DNA from 4 places in the Solibacillus sp. NPDC093137 genome. Region 4 is predicted to be linked to each of the others. Evidence: riboswitches for the same ligand, from Rfam matches in the RefSeq annotation. Region 4 holds a riboswitch; each other region holds the start of a gene.
What was found. Region 4 has a riboswitch for S-adenosylmethionine ahead of ACQKN3_RS19765 (bifunctional homocysteine S-methyltransferase/methylenetetrahydrofolate reductase). Riboswitches for the same ligand answer to the same signal wherever they lie in the genome.

Region 1: another riboswitch for S-adenosylmethionine. It lies ahead of ACQKN3_RS12505 (O-acetylhomoserine aminocarboxypropyltransferase/cysteine synthase family protein); the one in region 4 lies ahead of ACQKN3_RS19765 (bifunctional homocysteine S-methyltransferase/methylenetetrahydrofolate reductase).
Region 2: another riboswitch for S-adenosylmethionine. It lies ahead of ACQKN3_RS13955 (methionine ABC transporter ATP-binding protein); the one in region 4 lies ahead of ACQKN3_RS19765 (bifunctional homocysteine S-methyltransferase/methylenetetrahydrofolate reductase).
Region 3: another riboswitch for S-adenosylmethionine. It lies ahead of metA (homoserine O-acetyltransferase MetA); the one in region 4 lies ahead of ACQKN3_RS19765 (bifunctional homocysteine S-methyltransferase/methylenetetrahydrofolate reductase).

Annotation. Positions count from the first base shown of each region.
Region 1 covers NZ_JBNNVH010000002.1:139,713-145,087, reverse strand. The annotation lists gene ACQKN3_RS12510 (hypothetical protein) at 328-726, opposite strand; gene ACQKN3_RS12505 (O-acetylhomoserine aminocarboxypropyltransferase/cysteine synthase family protein) at 916-2,220, opposite strand; SAM riboswitch class I at 2,338-2,452, opposite strand; gene nfsA (oxygen-insensitive NADPH nitroreductase) at 2,698-3,432, shown strand; gene ACQKN3_RS12495 (hypothetical protein) at 3,477-5,156, opposite strand; gene ACQKN3_RS12490 (lysoplasmalogenase) at 5,326-5,375, shown strand, end outside.
Region 2 covers NZ_JBNNVH010000003.1:197,747-203,121, reverse strand. The annotation lists gene ACQKN3_RS13965 (MetQ/NlpA family ABC transporter substrate-binding protein) at 1-241, opposite strand, end outside; gene ACQKN3_RS13960 (methionine ABC transporter permease) at 397-1,065, opposite strand; gene ACQKN3_RS13955 (methionine ABC transporter ATP-binding protein) at 1,058-2,086, opposite strand; SAM riboswitch class I at 2,232-2,334, opposite strand; gene ACQKN3_RS13950 (thioredoxin family protein) at 2,396-2,698, opposite strand; gene ACQKN3_RS13945 (toprim domain-containing protein) at 2,706-3,032, opposite strand; gene gcvH (glycine cleavage system protein GcvH) at 3,122-3,502, opposite strand; gene ACQKN3_RS13935 (arsenate reductase family protein) at 3,583-3,939, opposite strand; gene ACQKN3_RS13930 (acyl-CoA dehydrogenase family protein) at 4,268-5,375, opposite strand, start outside.
Region 3 covers NZ_JBNNVH010000001.1:1,051,221-1,056,595, reverse strand. The annotation lists gene ACQKN3_RS05395 (AAA domain-containing protein) at 1-1,584, shown strand, start outside; gene ACQKN3_RS05390 (nucleoside-diphosphate sugar epimerase) at 1,600-2,343, shown strand; SAM riboswitch class I at 2,416-2,523, shown strand; gene metA (homoserine O-acetyltransferase MetA) at 2,677-3,618, shown strand; gene ACQKN3_RS05380 (ABC transporter ATP-binding protein) at 3,669-4,439, opposite strand; gene ACQKN3_RS05375 (YczE/YyaS/YitT family protein) at 4,565-5,191, opposite strand; gene ACQKN3_RS05370 (HesB/YadR/YfhF family protein) at 5,338-5,375, opposite strand, start outside.
Region 4 covers NZ_JBNNVH010000011.1:20,551-25,925, reverse strand. The annotation lists gene metH (methionine synthase) at 1-1,736, opposite strand, end outside; gene ACQKN3_RS19765 (bifunctional homocysteine S-methyltransferase/methylenetetrahydrofolate reductase) at 1,729-3,573, opposite strand; SAM riboswitch class I at 3,676-3,773, opposite strand; gene hemG (protoporphyrinogen oxidase) at 3,861-5,246, opposite strand.

The DNA of each region.
Region 1 (5,375 bases), on a different contig from region 4:
ATAACCGGTTAATGTTCTAAAATGAGGTCGCAATCTGCTAATATCCTCACTCAATTTGCGAATATCGCTCACACTTCTTCTAATATCGCTCATCATTGTTCTAATAAATCGCAAACACCGGTTTCAACAACCATTTCCTGCCTGGAAAATAAGCGTACCCAACCCTCAAATTCACCCAAATTCTAATAACATCGATATTTCTTCTAATATCCCCAAAATTTCTTCTAATAATCGTTTTCATACTTCTAATAAACCATATACACCGTGTAAAAAATCATCAAATAAAAAAACACTAGCAAGGAGGCTCGCTAGTGTTCCGGAATTATTTTATACTGCCACGTTTACATCATTATAGGCCCGTAAACGATAGGCAGTTAAAATCTTGGTCATGACGATTTCCTCTTTTGCCGAGTAGTCAGGGACCGCGTATGGGCGCTCCACTAACTGAAATTCACCATATTTTAAGAACCACTCTCTGGCTGGCGATAAAATATGGGCTGTACCATGAATTTTGTATTCCTCGGCAACTTCTTTTACAACATAACCTGCTGTGGCAAGATCGTGAGCTTGTTCAGAGAAGGCACTGTGTCCAAAAACATGCTGCCACATCGTATTCACATCCGCCAAAATTTGCTGGATAGCGCAAGCGTTCACAAATTCCTTTACGTCATTAAGTTCATAAATAATATAGGCTGCAATGTTTTGTGCACTGTATACTTTCCCCATGTTGAACAACTCCTTTTCTTCCAATGATGCTGCAACATCACTTTAAATTTTTCCGGTTGGTAATATTATTATCCCAATTGTATTACTTGGTATTAAATTTGTCAATAAAACTTATAAAAATAGTAGGGATTAATTTTCTAAAAATTGCTTAGCTTCTCGAATGGGAAAAGCTAAGCCTTTTTTAAAGGTTTATGCGTTTGTTTCTGCGCCTACTTCAGCCGCAACTTTCGCTAATGCCTGTTCTAAATCTGCGATAATATCTTCTGCTGCTTCTAACCCGATCGATAAGCGAATGAGCTCTTCCGATACGCCGGCAGTTTTTAGTTCTTCAGCAGATAACTGTTGGTGCGTTGTGCTCGCAGGGTGGATAATCAATGAACGGGCATCCCCAACGTTTGCTACGTGTGAAAACAATTCTACGTTATCGATTACTTGGCGACCGGCTTCGCGTCCACCTTTAATGCCGAACGTAATGATAGATCCAAAGCCGTTTTTCAAGTACTTTTTCGCCAAATCATGTGTCTCAAAATCTTCAAAGCCGTTGTAATTTACGTATTCCACAAATGGGTGGTCTCTTAAATACTCGGCAACTTTTTGTGTATTTTCATTGTGACGGACAATACGCAAATGAAGCGTTTCAAGTCCTTGCAGGAAGTTAAATGCTGCGTCAGCAGATAATGTTGGACCAAAATCACGCAATAGTTGAACACGAAGCTTTGTCGCAAATACTGCGCCTGCTGTGTCAATCCCGTAGCGTAGACCATGGTAAGAAGTATCCGGTTCTGTAAATCCTGGATGTCTTCCTTGTGTCCAGTCGAACTTCCCTGCATCAACGACAATCCCGCCGATTGTCGTTCCATGACCACCAATCCATTTTGTTGCAGAATGGATAACAACATCCGCACCGAATTCAATCGGATTACTTCCGTATGGGGAAGCAAATGTGCTGTCGATTAATAAAGGAAGACCATTGTCATGAGCGATGTTTGCTACCGCTTCAATATCCAGTACTTTCAAGCTTGGATTTCCAATAATTTCAGCGAAGATCGCTTTCGTTTTATCCGTGATTGCCGCCTGGAAGTTTGCAGGATCTGATTCATCCACAAATTTTACTGTAATGCCGTAGCGAGGCAATGTAGTTGCGAATAAATTGTAAGTCCCACCGTAAAGTGAACCTGCCGCAACAATTTCATCCCCTGCACCGGCTACGTTTAAAATCGAAAATGCTACTGCTGCTGCGCCAGATGAAAGCCCTACTGCAGCTGTACCCCCTTCTAATAAAGCAACCCGCTCTTCAAATGCCCCGACTGTCGGGTTCATAATACGAGAATAAATATTGCCTGTTTCCTGTAATGCAAATAGACGTTGCGCATGAGCTGTGTCATTAAATGCATAGGCTGTTGTGCGGTAAACTGGAACTGCAATTGCACCTGTTACCGGGTCTGGCTTTTGTCCCCCGTGTAATAATAAAGTTTCTGGTCTTAAATTTGTCATTTTATTACCCCCAAAAATTTAATCGATGGTGAAATCGGTGTTTTTTGAGGAGGATTTTTTAAATGAAAAAAACCCTCTTCAGTTAAGAAGAGGGTTGCGCATGAGCAAGTTTGCCTCCTCTTATCTTTCAAAATGATTGTCCATTTTGTAGGAATTAGCACCTTAGTCAGTTCATCACTTACTGGTTGCCGGGCATCTCAGGGCCTATTCCCTCCGCCGCTCTTGATAAGAGTTATGTGATTTGTGTTCCATCGTTGAGTCTCAGTATAAAACATACTAATCCGATATGTCAACACAAAAAATTAAAATTTTCAGATTTCTATTCGGATTACTCTTATCTGTATTTAACGATATGCAAAAATTCCTTCCTTATGAATTGAACAGACGTTAATAATCGACTTCAAGTAAAATATTGACTAAAATAAGCTTGAAGGCTATATATTTATTTTTTTTATTACATATAAGGGAGATGTTCACGTGAATACAAAAGAATTATTACGCAGTCATACATCTGTTCGTAAATATACAGGTGAGGAAATTTCTAAAGAAACTGTCATCGATTTAATCGAAACTGCACAAATGGCGGCAAGTTCGCATTTTGTACAGGCCTACAGTGTCATTTGGGTAACGGATGAAGAAAAGAAAACGAAGCTTGGTGAACTGTCTAAAAATGAATTCCAGTTCAAAACAGCGGGCGCCTCTTTCTTGTTTTGCGTAGATTTCAAACGTTTGCAAGTAGCCGGTCAAAAACATGGGGTTGATATTTCTGCTGACACGGCTGAAAACGTGCTTGTAGGGGTAGCAGATGTTGCATTATTTGCTCAAAACTTCGTTATTGCAGCTGAATCAATGGGTTACGGCATTTGCTATATCGGTGGTGCCCGTACAAATCCTAAGGAAATCAGCGCGCTGTTCAATTTACCGGAATACGTTTTCCCGTTATTTGCGATGACAATCGGTACACCGACAAAACGCAATGAAACAAAACCGCGTTTACCGGTAGCTGCGGTATTGCATGAAAATGGTTATGACGTTGATAAGTACGAGACGCTGCTAGATGAGTACGATGGAATTATGGAAGACTATTACAGCAGCCGGTCTTCGAATCAGAAGACTGCAACATGGACGAAACAAATGGCTGATTACTTAGTTGAACAAAACCGTCCGCATATTAAAGACTTCCTTGCTTCACAAGGCTTTACTTGGAAGTAAGCTAATAAAAAGGAGTATGCCGCAAAATGGCATACTCCTTTTGTTTATTTCAACCCTTCAATTTGCAATGCTTTTACAGGCTGGAAATCTTCTCCTGTTTTTGCATACGTTATCGTCGCCTGGTCACCTTCTTGCAAGTATATTGCAAACGGTGCAACTTCCGTAGAAACGATGAAGTTTTCACCTGTGTTCGCCAGGAAGGATACAATTGTGAAATCACCTACACGCTCTTTATAAACACGCATGACTTTTACCGTCGCTTTGGCCTCTTCGGCATTCGAAGTACCATCTACCGTACTGCCGCCACGGCTTAACGCTGTTTTATAAAGTCTTAACGCTTCATTTGGTGTTGTACCATATGCCGAAATTTCAGGATTTGCTGCTGACACGATAAAGTAATTTTGCAGGAATCCGTTCGCATCAAGTACAGCTGACAGCCAGCTCGCTTCACCGTAGAAGTTATAAAGGATCGGCATTTCGCCCTCCCATTCTTTTTCGATGAATTTTTTCTCGATAATTTCAAGAGCCCCTTGGGAATCCATATAAGACTCTTCCAGATTTCCAGTATAGTACGTTGCTTCACCAGTACGTGCATGTGTTAATGCATAACCAAGCATCGAGTCAACGCCCTCTTTTGGACTTGTAAAATCAGTGAAATAATACATTTCCCCGTCTTCCATAAAGATCGGACTTACATTTGCTTCCGTACCTTCATCACTCGGTAACTTAACATCCTTTTTACCGACAAGACTATTCCAGAAGCCGTGTACATAGTTACCGAAATAACTGTTTTGCAAACTTACTGCTTCCGGTGAGACAGCACCGTCAATAAATGCCGGTACATCTGCAATCGCAATTTTCTCTGTTGCACCCGTCTCCGCATCAACAAGCACAATCCCTTTTACATCAAAGCCGTTACGAGCAGAAATGAATTCCCCGTAAGAACGGATGTAATATGGTTTTCCATCTTCATCAATTTCCAGCTGCGGATCTCCATAGAAAATTAATGATGGATTTTGAAGACGAATATGACGCTCCAGGTTTTTATTTAAATAAGCAGATGGAACATAGCTCATTTCTGCCTTCACAAACTTTGGATTATCGCTTGAGTCAGTAGCACTCATCGTGAAATATCCTGGAGTTGTTTTTCCGTTAAACCACTTAAAGAATCCTGAAAACTCTACAGGTGCAATGTAAACATACTGATCATTTACTTTTTGAATTTGCAGATTTCCTAATTCATAATAGCTCGTGTTTGGCACCTGTCCAAACGCTTTTTTCATTTTGTTTTTAACAAATTTCGGCGGTACACTTGCCGGTGTTTTCGTCTCATCAAACGCCGAAATTTCCGTCTTTTCCTTCATTTCTGAAGACTTGAATTTTTCATCTGCATTTAAAAATGGTGCACTTACTAAATAGCCGATCCCAATAATGCTGACAAGCACGATCGCAGATTTAATTTTTTGCTCCTTACCGACTGCAAATATCGCGCCAATAATCGCTACAACAGGTATTACGTATAAAAAAATCGTCCAGCTTAGATCGATTTTAGAAATATATACTGTTAAAAATACTGAAATAAAACTTACTATAAATGTTGTAATGAATAAGCTCGTAAATGTTTTTGATGAAAGCTCCTTATTGCGAACTTTTTTTGATAACGGCATTAATAATAATGTGATCAAAAGTGATCCAATTGCCGTTATTAGCAATAATTGTCCCATAACAATCACCCTCTCTTACTTACTATGTACGAATAACCTTTCAAAAAGATTCATAAACAAGTAAAATCGCATAATTTCTGGCATAATAGAGCATATATTGTATTTTTATGAAATCATAGTTTAGTTGTTTAGTAATTATATATAAATATTATACTCAGGGGGTTAATGGATGGCACGGAAAGTTTTGATTTTACTGTTCTTCGGGCTTGGCTTGTACTA
Region 2 (5,375 bases), on a different contig from region 4:
GCTGGAAGTAGTTTGCATCTAAATCACCGTTATTTAAATCTTGGTTTGGAAGAACGTAGTCTGTATAAGTTTCAATTTCTAGCTCAATACCCTGTTCCTCTAAAATCGGCTTAACTTTTTCAAGGATAACTGCGTGTGGTGTATTTGACGCACCAACTACTAATTTTTCATCTTCTCCGCCACATGCTGCTAAAGCAAGTACTGAAGCTCCTAAAATAACGCTTGATAATAATTTCTTCATTTGTTTTACCTACCCTTTTTTTAGTTTGTCCAGTTTATCGAAACCTTTTTTATATTCTGATTATTTTTCTTATAGACGCGCACTTTTTTAAAGTTTGCGTCCATATTGTTTCGATGCACCATTATTTATAATTACGGCCATTTATGAGCCACTAACTATCGTTTGTCCACTCTTACTGTAATGAAGTCCCCAATAAATTGGATAATGAATACGACAACTAAAATTAAAACAGTTGCCATTAATGTCACATCTGTTCGGTTACGCTGGAAACCATCAAGGAATGCCAGGTTACCTAAACCACCCGCACCGATAATGCCGGCCATTGCTGTATATCCTACTAAAGCTACCGCAGTAACAGTAATACCAGAAATTAATGCCGGTAAGCTTTCCGGGATCAGCACTTTCCAAATAATCGTAGAAGTTTTCGCTCCCATTGAGCGGGCTGCTTCAATGACACCTTTATCAATTTCTCTTAATGCTATTAATACCATGCGCGCATAAAACGGTGCTGCCCCAATAATTAGCGCAGGTAATGCTGCATTGGCGCCACGGATTGTTCCAAGTAAAAACTTAGTAAATGGAATTAATAAAATGATTAAGACGATAAATGGAATCGACCGGAAAATGTTTACGAGTGATCCTGTCAAAAAGTGCACAATTTTATTTGCCCATAATTGATTGTCGCTCGTTAAAAATAAGACAATGCCAATTAGAAGTCCTAGTATAAATGTGATGACTGTCGCAACAGCCGTCATATAAATTGTTTCATATGTTGCTTCGAGCATTTTACCCCAATCTACGTTCGGAAATAATTGATTAAACATGCTCAATCACCTCCGCCTGAATTTCTTGCTTTGCTAAAAAGCTTAATGCTTCCGCGACTGCTTTTGGCTCGCCATCGATATGAATAAACAATGTACCAAACGAACCGCCCGTTGTATTTGAGATTTTGCCATGCACTATATTAACAACTACGTCAAATTGCTTAATCATTTGTGAGATGACAGGCTGTTCTGTCGTTGCCGCTGCAAATGTTAATTTAGCGATTTTGCCTTCTGGATAATTGGCTAAAATCTGTTCCAGTGATGCTTGCGTTTCCTGTGTTTCACCAGAAGCCTGTGATACGAAGTTTTTCGTAATTGGTGCTTGAGGATGCTGGAACACTTGCAATACATCTCCCTGTTCCACTACTTTACCGGCTTCCATTACCGCTACTCTGTTACAGATTTTGCGGATAACATGCATTTCATGTGTAATGAGTACAATTGTAAGTCCGATGTTTTTATTAATATCGAGCAGTAATTCCAAAATTGAATCCGTTGTTTCCGGATCAAGCGCTGAAGTCGCTTCATCACATAAAAGCACTTCCGGGTTGTTCGCCAACGCTCGTGCAATGCCGACACGCTGCTTTTGACCGCCTGACAATTGTGAAGGATACGCTTTCCCTCTTCCTTTTAAACCTACGAGTTCAATCAGCTCTTCTACTCGCTTTTCACGATCAGCTTTTGAAACGCCCGCAATTTCAAGTGGAAATGCGATGTTTTCTTCAACTGTACGTGACCAGAGCAGATTGAAGTGCTGGAAAATCATACTTATTTTTTGGCGTGCTTCTCGTAATTTTGCCCCGGAAGCTTTTGCAATATCCTGGCCGCCTACAATGACAGAACCTGTTGTAGGCTTTTCCAAACCGTTCAGCAGTCGGATCATCGTACTTTTACCGGCACCACTGTAGCCGATAATTCCGTATATTTCACCTTTGTTAATCGATAGGCTTACATTATCAACTGCTGTAAGTTTACCGTTTTTCGTGTTATACACTTTTGTAATATTTTGTATATCAATCATCGGTTGTACTCCTTCTAAATTGAAATAACCTTCCTGCTATTTCAAAATCATGTTCTATTCTCATTCAAAACCTCCGTTGAATGAAAAAAACCTTTCTACCAAGACAAGTAGAAAGGTTTCACATACATTTATACGGTAAACCGTTCTCTCATCTTTCAAAGTTTAAACTTTGTGTGAATTGGCACCTTTGCGTAAACGCTGGTTGCCGGGCTTCATAGGGCACTTCCCTCCACCTCTCTTTATAAGAGCAACGTTATTAAGTTTTATTATTATGAATGTTACTTTATCACGACAAAGTGACTACGTCAATTACTTTTTTAATATTTCATACAAAAACGGTACGGATTTAAATGCATAAATTTTATTCGTTAGTTCCCCGTTGTCTGAAACGATTAAACAAGGTACACTTTCAATTTTCAATTCATATGGTAAATCCCCTAAATAATTGATATTTGCCATACCAAGCGGAAGATCTGGGAGTAATTTCTCAATTACTTCCAACATTTTTTCCGACACTTCACAAGTGCCGCACATAGGCGTATATAAGAAAAACGCTGTCTGATCATACTGTTCTACGTTCTGTTCCCATTGCTGTTTCGTCCATTGTTCCATTATACTGTCATCCTTCTTTTACTAAAAATTTTGCCTGTAGTAAAATATCCCTTAAGATTTTAGTAGGTGTTTTTTCTACTTCTACATATTCGTGAGGTATGATAAGCTGTGTCGCTTCGGGATATGCACGGTTCATCAGTTTACGTAACTTCTCACCGTTTTTATCTGCATCAAACATAGTGATAATTTCATCTTGCTCATATTCTTCCAATAAATCAATTAAATTGACTTCGCTTATCGTGCCATTTGTACAAATAATTGTCACGTCTTCAGCTAATATCGGGATTAATCTCAATTTATCGGCACGTCCTTCTACAACGATGCATCTTCCCATATAACACGCTTCCTTTCATTCGTCACCTTTATATATAGAATAACAAAAAAACACTAAAACCTTTATATAGAAGGCTTTAGTGTTTCATATTATTGTTCGATTAATGCAGTGTAAGCATCTGCGTCTAATAACTCGTCTACTTCTGCTTCACTTGTTAACTCAACAGTAACCATCCATGCATTACCGTATGGTGATTCATTTACATATTCAGGATTGTCCAGTAATTCTTCGTTGATTGCAACAACTTTACCAGAAAGTGGTGCATATAGTTCAGAAACTGTTTTAACAGATTCTACACTACCGAAAGGCTGATCCCTTGAAATTTCATCGCCTACTTCAGGTAACTCTACGAATACGATATCGCCTAGTTCAGACTGTGCGAAATCCGTAATACCGATTGTCGCTTTACCGTCTTCAATTTTAACCCACTCATGCTCTTTTGAATAACGTAATTCTTTAGGTGTGCTCATTCGAAAACCTCCATGTTATATGTAGTACATTCAAGTTCATTTTGCCATATTTCGTTCGGAAATACAATGTGAATAACTGTTTATTTCCAAGTTTCTAAGAAGTCAGACTCCTTAAATCCTAAAGTTAATTTTTTACCATCTGTAACGATTGGTCGCTTAATTAACATACCATCCGATGCTAATAGCTCTAATTGCTCATCCTCGGACATTGTCGGTAATTTATCTTTTAGGCCTAATTCACGATATTTCATGCCAGATGTATTAAAGAATTTCTTCAGCGGCACTCCACTAGCTTCGTAAATTGCTTTAAGTTCCTCTTTAGATGGTGTCTGCTCTACAATATGAATATTTACATAGTCCACACCTTGCTCATCTAGCCATTTTTGCGCTTTTTTACAAGTTGTACATTTCGGATATTGGATGAATTTTACTGTCATGTAAGTACTCCTTTTTGCCCTGGATTTTCCTATATTGTAACGGATATAGAAGGACAAATCAAAAATGTGTTCGCACTATCGGAGTTTTACTGGTTATGGTTGTTATTAGAAGATGTGCAAAAATATTAGAACATGCCCGACATATTTTAGAAGAACGGCTTCACTTCACTTATTAGAAACTTTGGGTGACATAATAGAAGATAGGAAACTTATATTAGAAGTTCCCATGTATATTAGACATTTTGAAATTATATTAGAACATTTTACATTTTATTAGAAAACCCATAGAAAAACCGGGTGCATTGTATACACCCGGTTACCGTCTTTATTAAACTACATATTTTTCTGCTTCGATTAGTTTCGCTGCAGCTTCACGTTTTTTCGGAATTAAGTTGTAAGGGTTGTTGCGCGTTAATTTACGTAATGCTGATAAAATCATACGTGCATCGTCACCTTCAACTGAAGCGATTAATGTTTCTTTTGCTTCTTTTTCGATTTCTGCGAATGCTTCCTGACAGAAAATTTGAGTGTAAAGAATTTTTTGTGCTGCTTTTTCTTCTCCGTCACGCTCGATTGCTTTTTGTGTACGGATTACTGCAGATTCCATTGCGTATAATTGGTTCGCAATGTTTGCGATGTTTACTAACAGCTCTTGTTCCGCATCCAGTTTTGCACCGTAGCGTTGTGCTGCTGCACCTGCTGCAAGTACTGCAATCTTCTTGGCATTTTTCACTAAATATTTCTCTTGCTCTAAAGCACCTTGGCCGATTTCTTCAGGCATAAGCATTAATAGCTCGTTTTGCAGTTCTTGCGCAACTTGTAATAGTGGTAACTCACCTTTTAATGCTTTTTTCATAAATGTGCCCGGTACGATCATACGGTTAATTTCGTTTGTACCTTCGAAAATACGGTTAATACGAGAGTCGCGGTAAATGCGTTCTACTTCGTACTCAGCCATAAAGCCGTAACCACCGTGTAACTGAACCGCTTCATCCGCTACGAAATCCAATGTTTCAGAACCGAATACTTTTGCGATCGAGCACTCAATAGCATATTCAGCGATTGCTGCTGCAACTGATTTGCCGTCTTTTTGCTCTTCATCAGATAACTGGCTTAAACGGTCTTCGAAATAACCAACTGTACGATAGTTTAAAGATTCAGATGCATAAATGTGAGAAGCCATTGATGCGATTTTTTCTTTCGTTAAGTTGAAATCCGATAATTTTGTTTTGAATTGCTGACGTTGGTTCGTATAAGCAACTGCTAATTCAAATGCACGTTTTGATGCACCTACAGTACCTACTCCTAATTTATAACGTCCGATATTTAAAATGTTGAATGCAATAATATGACCGCGGCCTACTTCACCTAGTAAGTTTTCTACAGGCACTTCTGCATCTTCTAAAATTAATGTACGAGTTGAAGATGATTTAATC
Region 3 (5,375 bases), on a different contig from region 4:
CTTCAGTTTAAAGAGCAAAATGATGTGAAAGCACAGCATCTTCAGCAGCTGGAAGAAGAGGCAACTACGGTAAAATCCCAAATGGATGCGATCAATGAAAAAATTGATCCATCGATTACGCTGAACCATTCCACGGATGAGCTGGAAGAACTGCTCGCAACAAATGAACTGGATCAGATGAAAACTGAAACACAGCGCCAAAACCGTGAAAAAGTGGAGCTTCAACTGGATAAAAAAGCGGAGGAGCTGGCAGTTTTAAATGAACAGATTGCCCTTGGTACTGAGACTGTCGAACAGTTAACAGTTCGCTTTAAAGGGATCAACAGCGAAGGCGTCCAGCTTGAAAAACGCCGGACAGAACTCGAACAGCTGACAAAACTGAACCCTGAGCAGGCGATCATTGAAGTAAACGAAAAGATCGGGCTTCTTACAGAAAAGATCGAGATGCTTGAAGTGAAAATCAGTTTGCTTCCGGTGACGGCAGAACTTCAAAACGAATGGCACGGTTTACTGAAAAACGCCAATGCCCATGACTTGGACGAAATCCGCAAATTGTATGTGAAACATGCCAATGTGATCGGGACAACTTGTGTTGCATCGGCAAATAAAGAGTTTATGGACAACTATCCGACATTTGATGTCGTGATTATTGATGAAGTTTCGAAAGCAACACCACCGGAACTGTTACTGCCGATGTTAAAGGGCGCAAAGATCATTTTAGTTGGGGACCATCACCAGTTGCCTCCGCTTGTAGGCGATGCGACATTTGAAGAGACATTGGAGCAAGTTGTGAAAGAAAGTACAACATTTGAAGAAAAACGAGAGCTTGAAAAGTTACTGGAAGAATCATTGTTTGAGCGTCTTTATAACAATTTGCCGTCACAAAATAAAACGATGCTCGCCCTTCAATATCGAATGCATAAAAATATTATGTCAACTATCACACCGTTTTACGAAAATGAATCCGAACAGCTGCAGTGTGGGTTAGAGGATTCGGATGCCGTACGCGATCATTTCCTTGAAACATCAAAGGTTACACGAAATCACCATTTACTATGGCTTGATATTCCGAATGCCAAGCCGTATTTTGAAGAGCGTATGAAGGAAGGCTCGAGTTTATTCAATTTAGCTGAGCTGGAACAGATTAAACAGCAGCTTCTTGAATTAAATGCCGCAACGGGACAAGCGAAAGCACAAGGGCTGATTCCACAAGACGCATTAAAATCGGTTGGCGTTATTTCATTCTACGCGGAGCAGGTGAAACGTATTAATCGTCTGATCGAACAGGAAATCAGTGTACCGCATTTACACATCCGTACAGGATCCGTCGATAAATTCCAGGGGATGGAGATGGATGTGATTATCGTCAGCATGGTGCGGAATCATGACAATGAGCGCGGAGAAATCGGGTTTGCGAAAGATTACCGACGCCTGAATGTTGCATTATCCCGCGCACGGGAACTGCTCATAATGATTGGCAGTACCGAAATGTTTACAAAGCGTCCAAAGAGCGCGAAAACACGGGATATGTATGCCCATGTATTAACGACAGTAAAAGAGCAAGACGGCTATTTTGCTGTGTAGAAACAGGGGGATTGAATGGATTTACAAAGTACAGTTATACAGCTGCAGAAAGAACTCATCCAAAATCCGTCCATTGAAATCAAAAAGCAAATGCAATACGCCATTCCGATTCACACATTGGAAGTGAAATATCATCCGGTAATGCGTAATGCCATGGATATTTTAATGAAGATGATGCTCATTTCATTTGAGAAGGCGAAGCTGAAAAATGTGGAGTTATTAGCCGAAATTTTATTGGTGGAACCGTTATTTATTCATGATTTGACGAATAAAATGTTACGACTGGGTATGATTGTGAAGGAACAGGAATTTGCACTAACTGCAAAGGGTAAGGCTCAGCTGGAATCGGGCATTTTTGAAGAGGAACTTGAAGAAACAAGTTATTTTATTCAATACAGCCCGATCCATGAGCAGCCATTGGAGGGTGACCTGGAGGAATTTGCGGATTTGGAAGAGTTTCCGGAGCCTTTCCCGACAATCGAAACAGAAGAAATCGAAGCAATTGAAGAGACAGTGCTGATTGATTTCATACAACAGCAACTTTCCGAACAACCGGTGGCGGAAGATGAAGTACCGCACTATATAACGAGTGTTGTTTCGACGGAATCGATCCAGATTAATGATATACCGGTCCTATGTTTTTTACTGTTTGATCAAAAGGAAAACAGGCATTTTGTGCGGGTATACAATACATTGACACGTGTATGGGATGAACGGCTGGAGACAATCTTATTTACTATAGAAAAAGAGCAGCTTTAGTATGCGTGAAATAATATTTTTGGAATTATTGCAAAATTACAAAGTACATGATACACTAATGACAATTTAATAGACTTATCAAGAGAAGCGGAGGGACTTGGCCCGATGATGCTTCAGCAACCTCTAGTTTAACTAGAAAGGTGCTACTTCCAGCAAGGTGTTGACCTTGGCAGATAAGAACGGGTAGAAGCCCCTCTCAATTCTGTTTTGCTGGAATGAGAGGGGCTTTTTTATTGTTCCGGAACGGTTCGTTTCGCTCGTAAAACAATGCATTGCCTGAATACCACAGATTATTAAAAGTTTATTGAAAAAGTTTATGAGGGGGAAAGTGGAATGCCGATTAATATTCCGAAACATTTACCGGCGGGTGAGCTGCTTAGAAAAGAGAAGATTTTCGTCATGGAGGAAGACCGTGCGAAAACACAACAAATTCGACCGTTAAATATTTTAGTGTTTAATTTAATGCCTGAAAAAGAGAAAACCGAACTGCAGTTGCTGCGCTTACTCGGTAATACACCATTACAGGTGGATGTGACATTTTTAAACACGGCTACATACGAATCAAAAAATGTTTCCAAATCGCATTTAGATACTTTTTACCGGACGTTCGACCAAGTGAAGCACCGTCGCTTTGATGGGCTCATTATTACAGGAGCGCCAGTAGAGAAAATGGATTTTGAAGATGTTGGCTACTGGAATGAGATTACGCATGTTATGGACTGGGCAGATGAACATGTCACGTCGATTATGTATATATGTTGGGGCGCCCAAGCTGCCTTGTATCATCATTTTGGCATCGGAAAATTCGAATTGCCGAAGAAATGCTCCGGTGTTTATTCCCATGTGATTACGGATTTAACAGTAGATTTAGTGCGGGGATTCAGCGATGAGTATGTGGCACCTCATTCACGCCACACGTCGGTTTCAATTGATGAAGTGCGAGCACACCCTGACTTGCGACTATTAAGCTATTCGGATGATGCAGGCGTGTTTATCGTGCAATCGAAAAACAATAAACATATTATGATTACAGGGCATCTGGAATATGATGCAACGACCTTATCGGATGAGTATTTCCGCGATATTGAGAAAGATCCGGACAATACGGAAATTCCGATCAACTATTTCCCGAATAACGACCCGTTGCAGGCACCGAAAAATGTTTGGCGTGCCCATTCGCATCTGTTGTTCTACAACTGGCTGAACTACTACGTATACCAAGAAACGCCGTATGAATGGCATTACGTCGATGAAAATATTGAATATCATATTTAATGCTTATAAATGAAACGAACCAGCAAGAGATGGACTCCTGCTGGTTCGTTTTATTTAATTGCGACCCAGGCACGTTCGCGTTCAATCTGCAAACTAATTTCCCGCCCGAAGAAATCGCTTAATAATTCGTCTGTTAAAACAACTTCGCGTGCATTGGCTTCGACATTTTTTCCGTCTTTCATTAAAAGTACATGGCTAAAACAAGGAAGTATTTCTTCTACATGATGCGTCACGTAAATTAGGGTAGGGCCGTTTTCTGCTTGTGCAATCTGTTCTATTGTTTGCAGCAAGTTTTCCCGTTCGATTAAGTCCAGACCGCCACATGGCTCATCCAATATTAAAATTTCCGGATCCGCCATAATGGCCCTTGCTATTTGAACACGCTGCCGTTCACCTTGAGACAAATGCTCGAATGATTTATTTGCTAAATGGTCACAGTGAAAATGCTTCATAATAGAAACCGCATGGTCAATTTCTTCTTCCGTCACATCATTGAAAAGGCGAAGGGCACCGAATTTTCCGCTGAGCACGATTTCAATTGCATTATCCTGCCAGTTGAAGTTATCGATCATCGCATTGCTGACCCAGCCGATCCGTGTCCGCAGTTTCGGTATATACGTCTTGCCATATGTTTCACCCAGTATTTGGACCTTACCTTCATTTGGCCAAATATAGCCGTTAATAACTTTCAGCAACGTCGTTTTGCCGGATCCGTTTAACCCTAAAATAGCCCAATGCTGTCCCTTTTGAACATGCCAGCTTAAATCATTTAAAATCTTTTTGTCATTGCGATATAAATGGATATTTTCAATATGTATCATTTAAAAACACCTCCACTTACTACTATGCACCTTTTTTCATTGTAGAGAAAGTATTTTTTGAAAATTGTAACAATTTAAATGTAAAAAAAAGAAAGCAAACGCATATTGCTTGCTCTCCTCATTATTTATATAACAACACTTTCGACACCTGCTGCGCGGTGGAACAGCTTTCCGTTCCATTTGAGTGCCCATTGTACGACAGGCCCTAAGCCGAACGCCATAAATACAGTACCGACTCCGACTGGTCCGCCCAATACAAAACCTAATACAGCAACCGTTACTTCCATTGTCGTCCGTGCACGGTTGACACTCCAGCCGAGGCGATGCACCAACAGCAGCATTAATGTATCACGAGGTCCTACACCGAGGTTTGCGACCATATACATCCCGCAGCCGAAGCCGAGCAGGACAACGCCAACAACAAACGCCAATGTTTGTTCTAACAGTGTATTCGCATCCGGTAATACTAACAAAAATATATCAATAAAAATCCCTGTCAGGAACATGTCCAAATAAGTTCCGACTTTCGGCAATCTTTTCGTGAAAAACGTATCAACAGCCAGAATGAGCAAACCTAAAATAATCGACCACATACCGACCGTTAATCCCAAGTTTTTTTGTAATCCGATATGAAGGACATCCCATGACCCAACGCCAAGTATTTGTCCTTTGATCGTCAATGCGACGCCTAATGATAAAACAATGATGCCTGCAATAAAAAATACGCAGCGCCAATAAAATTCCTGTTTCACTTTCACATGTAATCCCTCATCAATCCTCGATATAATCCTTACTCATTATAACGATTGAATCGGCAAAAATGGATTTACAATAAATTCGAAACATTTGAACTTTTTGAGCGGCAAATTGTTCGTATTAGGAAGCTGAAATAGGGCCTTTATTTTTCGTACGAATAAGTTAATTCATCGGATGAAT
Region 4 (5,375 bases):
CGCTCCAGTTTTTCAGTATTTACAATCGCATAGTCAAGGCCAGCCTGTGTACAGTGATATAAGTACACTGCATTCAATACTTCGCGTCCAACTGGCGGTAGACCGAACGAAACATTACTAACACCAAGCACTGTTAAGCAGCCAGGTAAATGTTCTTTAATAAGGCGAATTCCTTCGATTGTTTCCTCAGCAGCACCGATATATTGCTCATCACCTGTACCTACCGGGAACATTAACGGGTCAAAGATAATATCTTCTGCTGACATGCCCCATTTTTCTGTTAAGAGCTTATAAGAACGCTTCGCTACTTCAAGCTTTTGCTCACGTGTAATAGCCATTCCAGTTTCATCAATCGTACCGACAACAAGCGAAGCCCCATATTTTTTCACTAGTGGCATAACAGCATCGAAACGCTCTTCTCCATCTTCCAAGTTAATCGAGTTAATAATGGCCTTCCCTTGTGAAAACTTCAGTGCGACTTCCATTACTTTTTCATCTGTAGAGTCAATGACAAGCGGCACTTTAACTTTTTTCACAACTTCCTGCATGAAGTTTTTCATATCTTCTACTTCATCACGGTCTGGATTTGCTAAACAAATATCGATGACATGTGCCCCGTTTTTAACTTGTGCACGCGCAATTTCCGCAGCTTCTTCAAACTTGCCGTCAACAATCAGGTTTTTGAATTTACGAGAGCCGATAACATTCGTACGCTCCCCGATAAATAACGGACGCATAGATTCGTCGTATTGTAATGGCTCGATACCTGATACGACATGTCCGTGTGTTACGTCTTTCGGCTCACGCGGTTTATAGCCATCTACAGCTTCACGGATCGCTGCGATATGTGCTGGCGTTGTACCACAGCAGCCACCGACGATATTCAGCCAGCCTTTTTCTGCAAAGCCTTGCAGTTTTTTCGATAATGAATCCGGCGTTTCATGGTAGCAGCCTTCCTCGTCCGGTAAACCGGCATTCGGATAACAGCTAATATAGCCGTTCGAAAGCTCTGCCAATGAACGGATATGATCGGTCATAAATTCCGGACCTGTCGCACAGTTCAGTCCGACAGACAATGGTTTAATATGCTCGATTGAAATATAAAATGCTTCGATTGATTGCCCGGCAAGCGTTGTTCCCATTGGCTCGATTGTCCCTGAAATCATGACAGGCAGCTCTTTGCCGAGTTCTTTAAATGCACGGTGTATCGCAATCGTTCCTGCTTTAACATTCAGCATATCCTGGGAAGTTTCCATTAAGAGAAGATCCGCCCCAGCTTCGATTAGCGCTTTTGCCTGGATATAAAAGTTTTCTTCCAGCTCTTCAAATGTAATACCGCCTGTTACTGACAATGTTTTTGTCGTAGGGCCGATTGCACCTGCGACAAAGCGCGGCCATTCCGGTGTCGAAAACTCCTTCGCTGCTTCTAGTGCAATTTCAACCGCCTGCTTATTAATTTCTACCGCTTTGTCCCCTATGTCATACTCATCCAGAACAAGCGGTGTTCCGCCAAACGTATTTGTACAAATAATATCAGCGCCTGCAGCTAAATATTCACGGTGAATTTTGCCTAAAACATCGGGTCTCGTAAGTACCAGGTTTTCATTACAACCGTCTAAGTCTTCCCCGCCAAAATCTTCATATGTTAGGTTTTCTGCCTGAAGCATCGTCCCCATGGCACCATCAATGATAAGTATTCTTTTTTGTAATTGCTCATGAATTGGGTGATTATACATTCGACTGAACTCCTTTACTTTCCACATCATATTGTTTTACATAGTCCATTAATTCCAGCGTCATATCATAGCGTAAAAACGGTGTAATTAAATAAATACCATTAAAATATTTGCATGCCGTATCGAGCAGCTCTTTCGCAATTGCGATTCCTTCTGCTGTCGATGCTTCCTTGTCGTCCCCGCAGGCAGCCATACGCGCAAGTACTTCATCGGACAATTTAATGCCCGGTACTTCATGATGTAAAAATTCCGCACTGCGTGATGAAGTAAGTGGCATAATCCCGATATAAATCGGTGTTTCCAAATTCTTAGTCGCCTCATAGATTTCGATAATCTTTTCTTTCGTATAAACCGGCTGTGAAATAAAGTAATCTGCACCATGCTCGATTTTCTTCTCTAAACGGGCAACAGCACGGTCCAACACACGGACATTCGGATTAAAAGCAGCGGCCACCGAGAAATTCGCCTGTTTACGGAGTGACTTCCCAGTAAAAGAACCACCTTTATTTAACTGCTTAATTAAGGAAATGAGCTCCATTGACGAAACATCATATACGCTCGTCGCCCCCGGGAAATCCCCCACTTTTGTTGGGTCCCCTGTTACGACCAGAATATCATGAAGCTCCAAAGCATCAAGTCCCATTAAATGTGACTGAAGCCCAATTAAATTTCGGTCACGGCACGTTAAATGCGGCAATGAACGAATTCCGTGCTCTTTTAAAATAGCGGCCATCGCGATATTGCTGATGCGCGGCGAAGCAAGTGAGTTATCAGCCATCATAATGACATCGGCTCCCGCTTTTGCCAGCTGTTTTGCCCCTTCGACAAACCCATCGATTTCCAGGTGACGCGGTGTATCCAGCTCAACAATAACAGAGCGTTCACGTTTTGCTTTTTCGTGGAGCGGCTCTTGTTTACGTGGCTCCGGAATACGGACGAATTGTGTAGACCTGTGTTTTTCTTCCTTCGTTTCGATTGGTTGCATATTCGCCAAACGTTTTTTTACGGCTGCAATATGCTTCGGTGTCGTCCCGCAGCACCCGCCAATTAAACGGACTCCTTGGTTTACAAGTTCAACGGCTGCACGTGCGAAATAGTCGGTTTCCGATTCATAGACAACACGACCATCTTCAATATCTAATAATGATGCATTTGGGTAAGCCGATAGAAAGGCCTTTTTCGGTAAATTGACTCCTTCAAATGCCTGAATCGTATGGAAAGGACCTAATCGGCAGTTACTCCCAACAATATCCGCACCTAGTCTTTCCAAATCCTGAAGTGCTTCATTTAAAGACATTAAATTTTGAAGGACACCCGGCTCCTGCATTGTCACTTGGGCAATGATCGGTAAATCAGTCATAGAACGTAATAGATGGACACAATGCGATAATTCTTCAAAATCGTAATACGTTTCCAGTAAGAATCCATCTGGTTCACCAGCTAGTAATACTTCCGCTTGTTCTTGGAACGCAGTTAAAATTTCGTCTAATGTCGCATCACTTTTTCGGATTCCACGAATACCACCGATTGTCGCCAGCACATATTGTCCATCCAGGGAAGCAGCACGCTTTGCAATTTTTAACGCAGCTTCATTAAACTCCTTAACACGATTTTCATAGCCATAACGTGCAAGCTTAATTCGGTTGGCTCCGTATGTATTTGTCTGAATAATATCTGCACCCGCCGCAATATATTCACTATGAATTTTTTCTATAATATCAGGACGTGCAATATTCATCTCTTCATGACAATAATCCAATCCATATGAATAAAGAAGTGTTCCGATTGCCCCGTCTGCTGTTAAAACCCGTGTTTGTAATTCTTCAAGTAAACCCATTGCCTTCACTCCATCATTTACAGTATTTTCAGTATATTAACGATACAAAAAAGCCTTCTTTCATTAAATAAAAGAAGGCATAATAGTTATCAACTTAATCCCTTCTCATCTTCTGGCATTTGCCACTGGATTTAGCACCTGACTTAACGTTGGTTGCTGAAGTTTCATCGGGCCAGTCCCTCTACTTCTCTTGATAAGAAAATAATATGAATTTTTAAAATAATTAAATGAATCATAACGTTATCTAATACTTCCGTCAATACCCTTTAGCCGAATGAAGTATTTCTTTACATAATTCGACTAATAATTTGTTCAGCTGTTTTTTTTCCATTTAAAATACAGGCACCGATTCCTACTCCGAAATAGGCACATCCCGCTAATAGAACATTCGGGTAATCATTTGCCAGCTGCTGTATAACTTCCGATAATGCTTCATTATGCGCCAAATCATAGCGGGGCATTTGGTCAACCCACTTTGTTACATTGACGACTGTCGGCTCCGCTTCAACACCTAAGCTAACACGTATATCTTCCAGTGCAACTTTCGTAAGTTCTTCATCAGACATAGCAGCCAACTCTTCATAACGCGGATTAATATTTTTATAAAACAGGCGAACAAGTAAATTACCTTCCGCCGATGTATGTTTCCATTTACGGCTCGTCCATGTTGACGCATTGCAAACTAAATCACTATTATGCGAAACGATAAAGCCTGTACCATCTGCCGGTAAAATATCATCCGGTACATCAAAGCCCAAATACATCGTTAAAGCAGATGCCGTCGTGAACTTTTTCAACTGTTCTTCCAGTGAGTCATCCTGTATGACATGACGTACTGTTTCATTTGGAACAGCCAATACAACAACATCCGATAAAATTATTTCTTCTTCCAGCACGACTTCATATTGCTCTTCTTTTTTACGGATTTGCTTTGTTACTGTATTTTTCATGAATTCAACTTCCGGCAGTTGTTCCTCTAAGCGATCGATCAATGCCGATAAACCTGAGCGGAAAGAAATAAACTTCTTATTCACAGCTTTTTCAAATTGCTCTCGATGTGCTTCGAATCCTTTAATAATCGATCCGTAGTTGTTTTTATAATCCACTAAATAAGGCAATGTGGAAGCCAGGCTTAATTGATATAAGTCGCCTGAATAAACACCCGCTAATACAGGGGCAATTTGCTTGCGGACAATTTCTTCCCCTAAAAAATACTCCAAAAACGTACCGATCGAGCTTTCTTTTGTAAATTTAGTATTCGGGATTTCTAAATCTTGAAGTGCTCTCTTCTTTCCTTCTTCAGAAATTAACGTACTCGACATGAGTGATTCCACACTCATCGGAATACCGAATGTCGATCCTGCCGGAATTGCATGGAGCTCATTATTCGTATGAATGTAAGAAATTCCTGTTTCGTTATAGACAAGCTCTGATTCAAAATCAAGCTCTTTTACAAGCTCTAAAACCCCTGGATGGCGAGCTACAATTGAGTCAGCCCCCGTTTCCATAATAAAACCTTTATCCTTTTCGGAATGAATTTTCCCGCCTAAATATGCGTTCTTTTCAATCAGTATTAACCGTGCTTCCACATTTTGCTCATGCATTTTATTTTTCAAATAATGCATCGTACATAGCCCGGTAATCCCGCCACCTACAACTACTACTGTTTTCATATCCATTCTCTCCTATTTCGTTCGCTTCTCTTTTATAAGTATAAACTTTTTTATGCGAAATATGGTCAGTGGGGTATTACAATTTATAGAACCACATAAGAAAAACCATCCTACCAAAAAACTATGTTA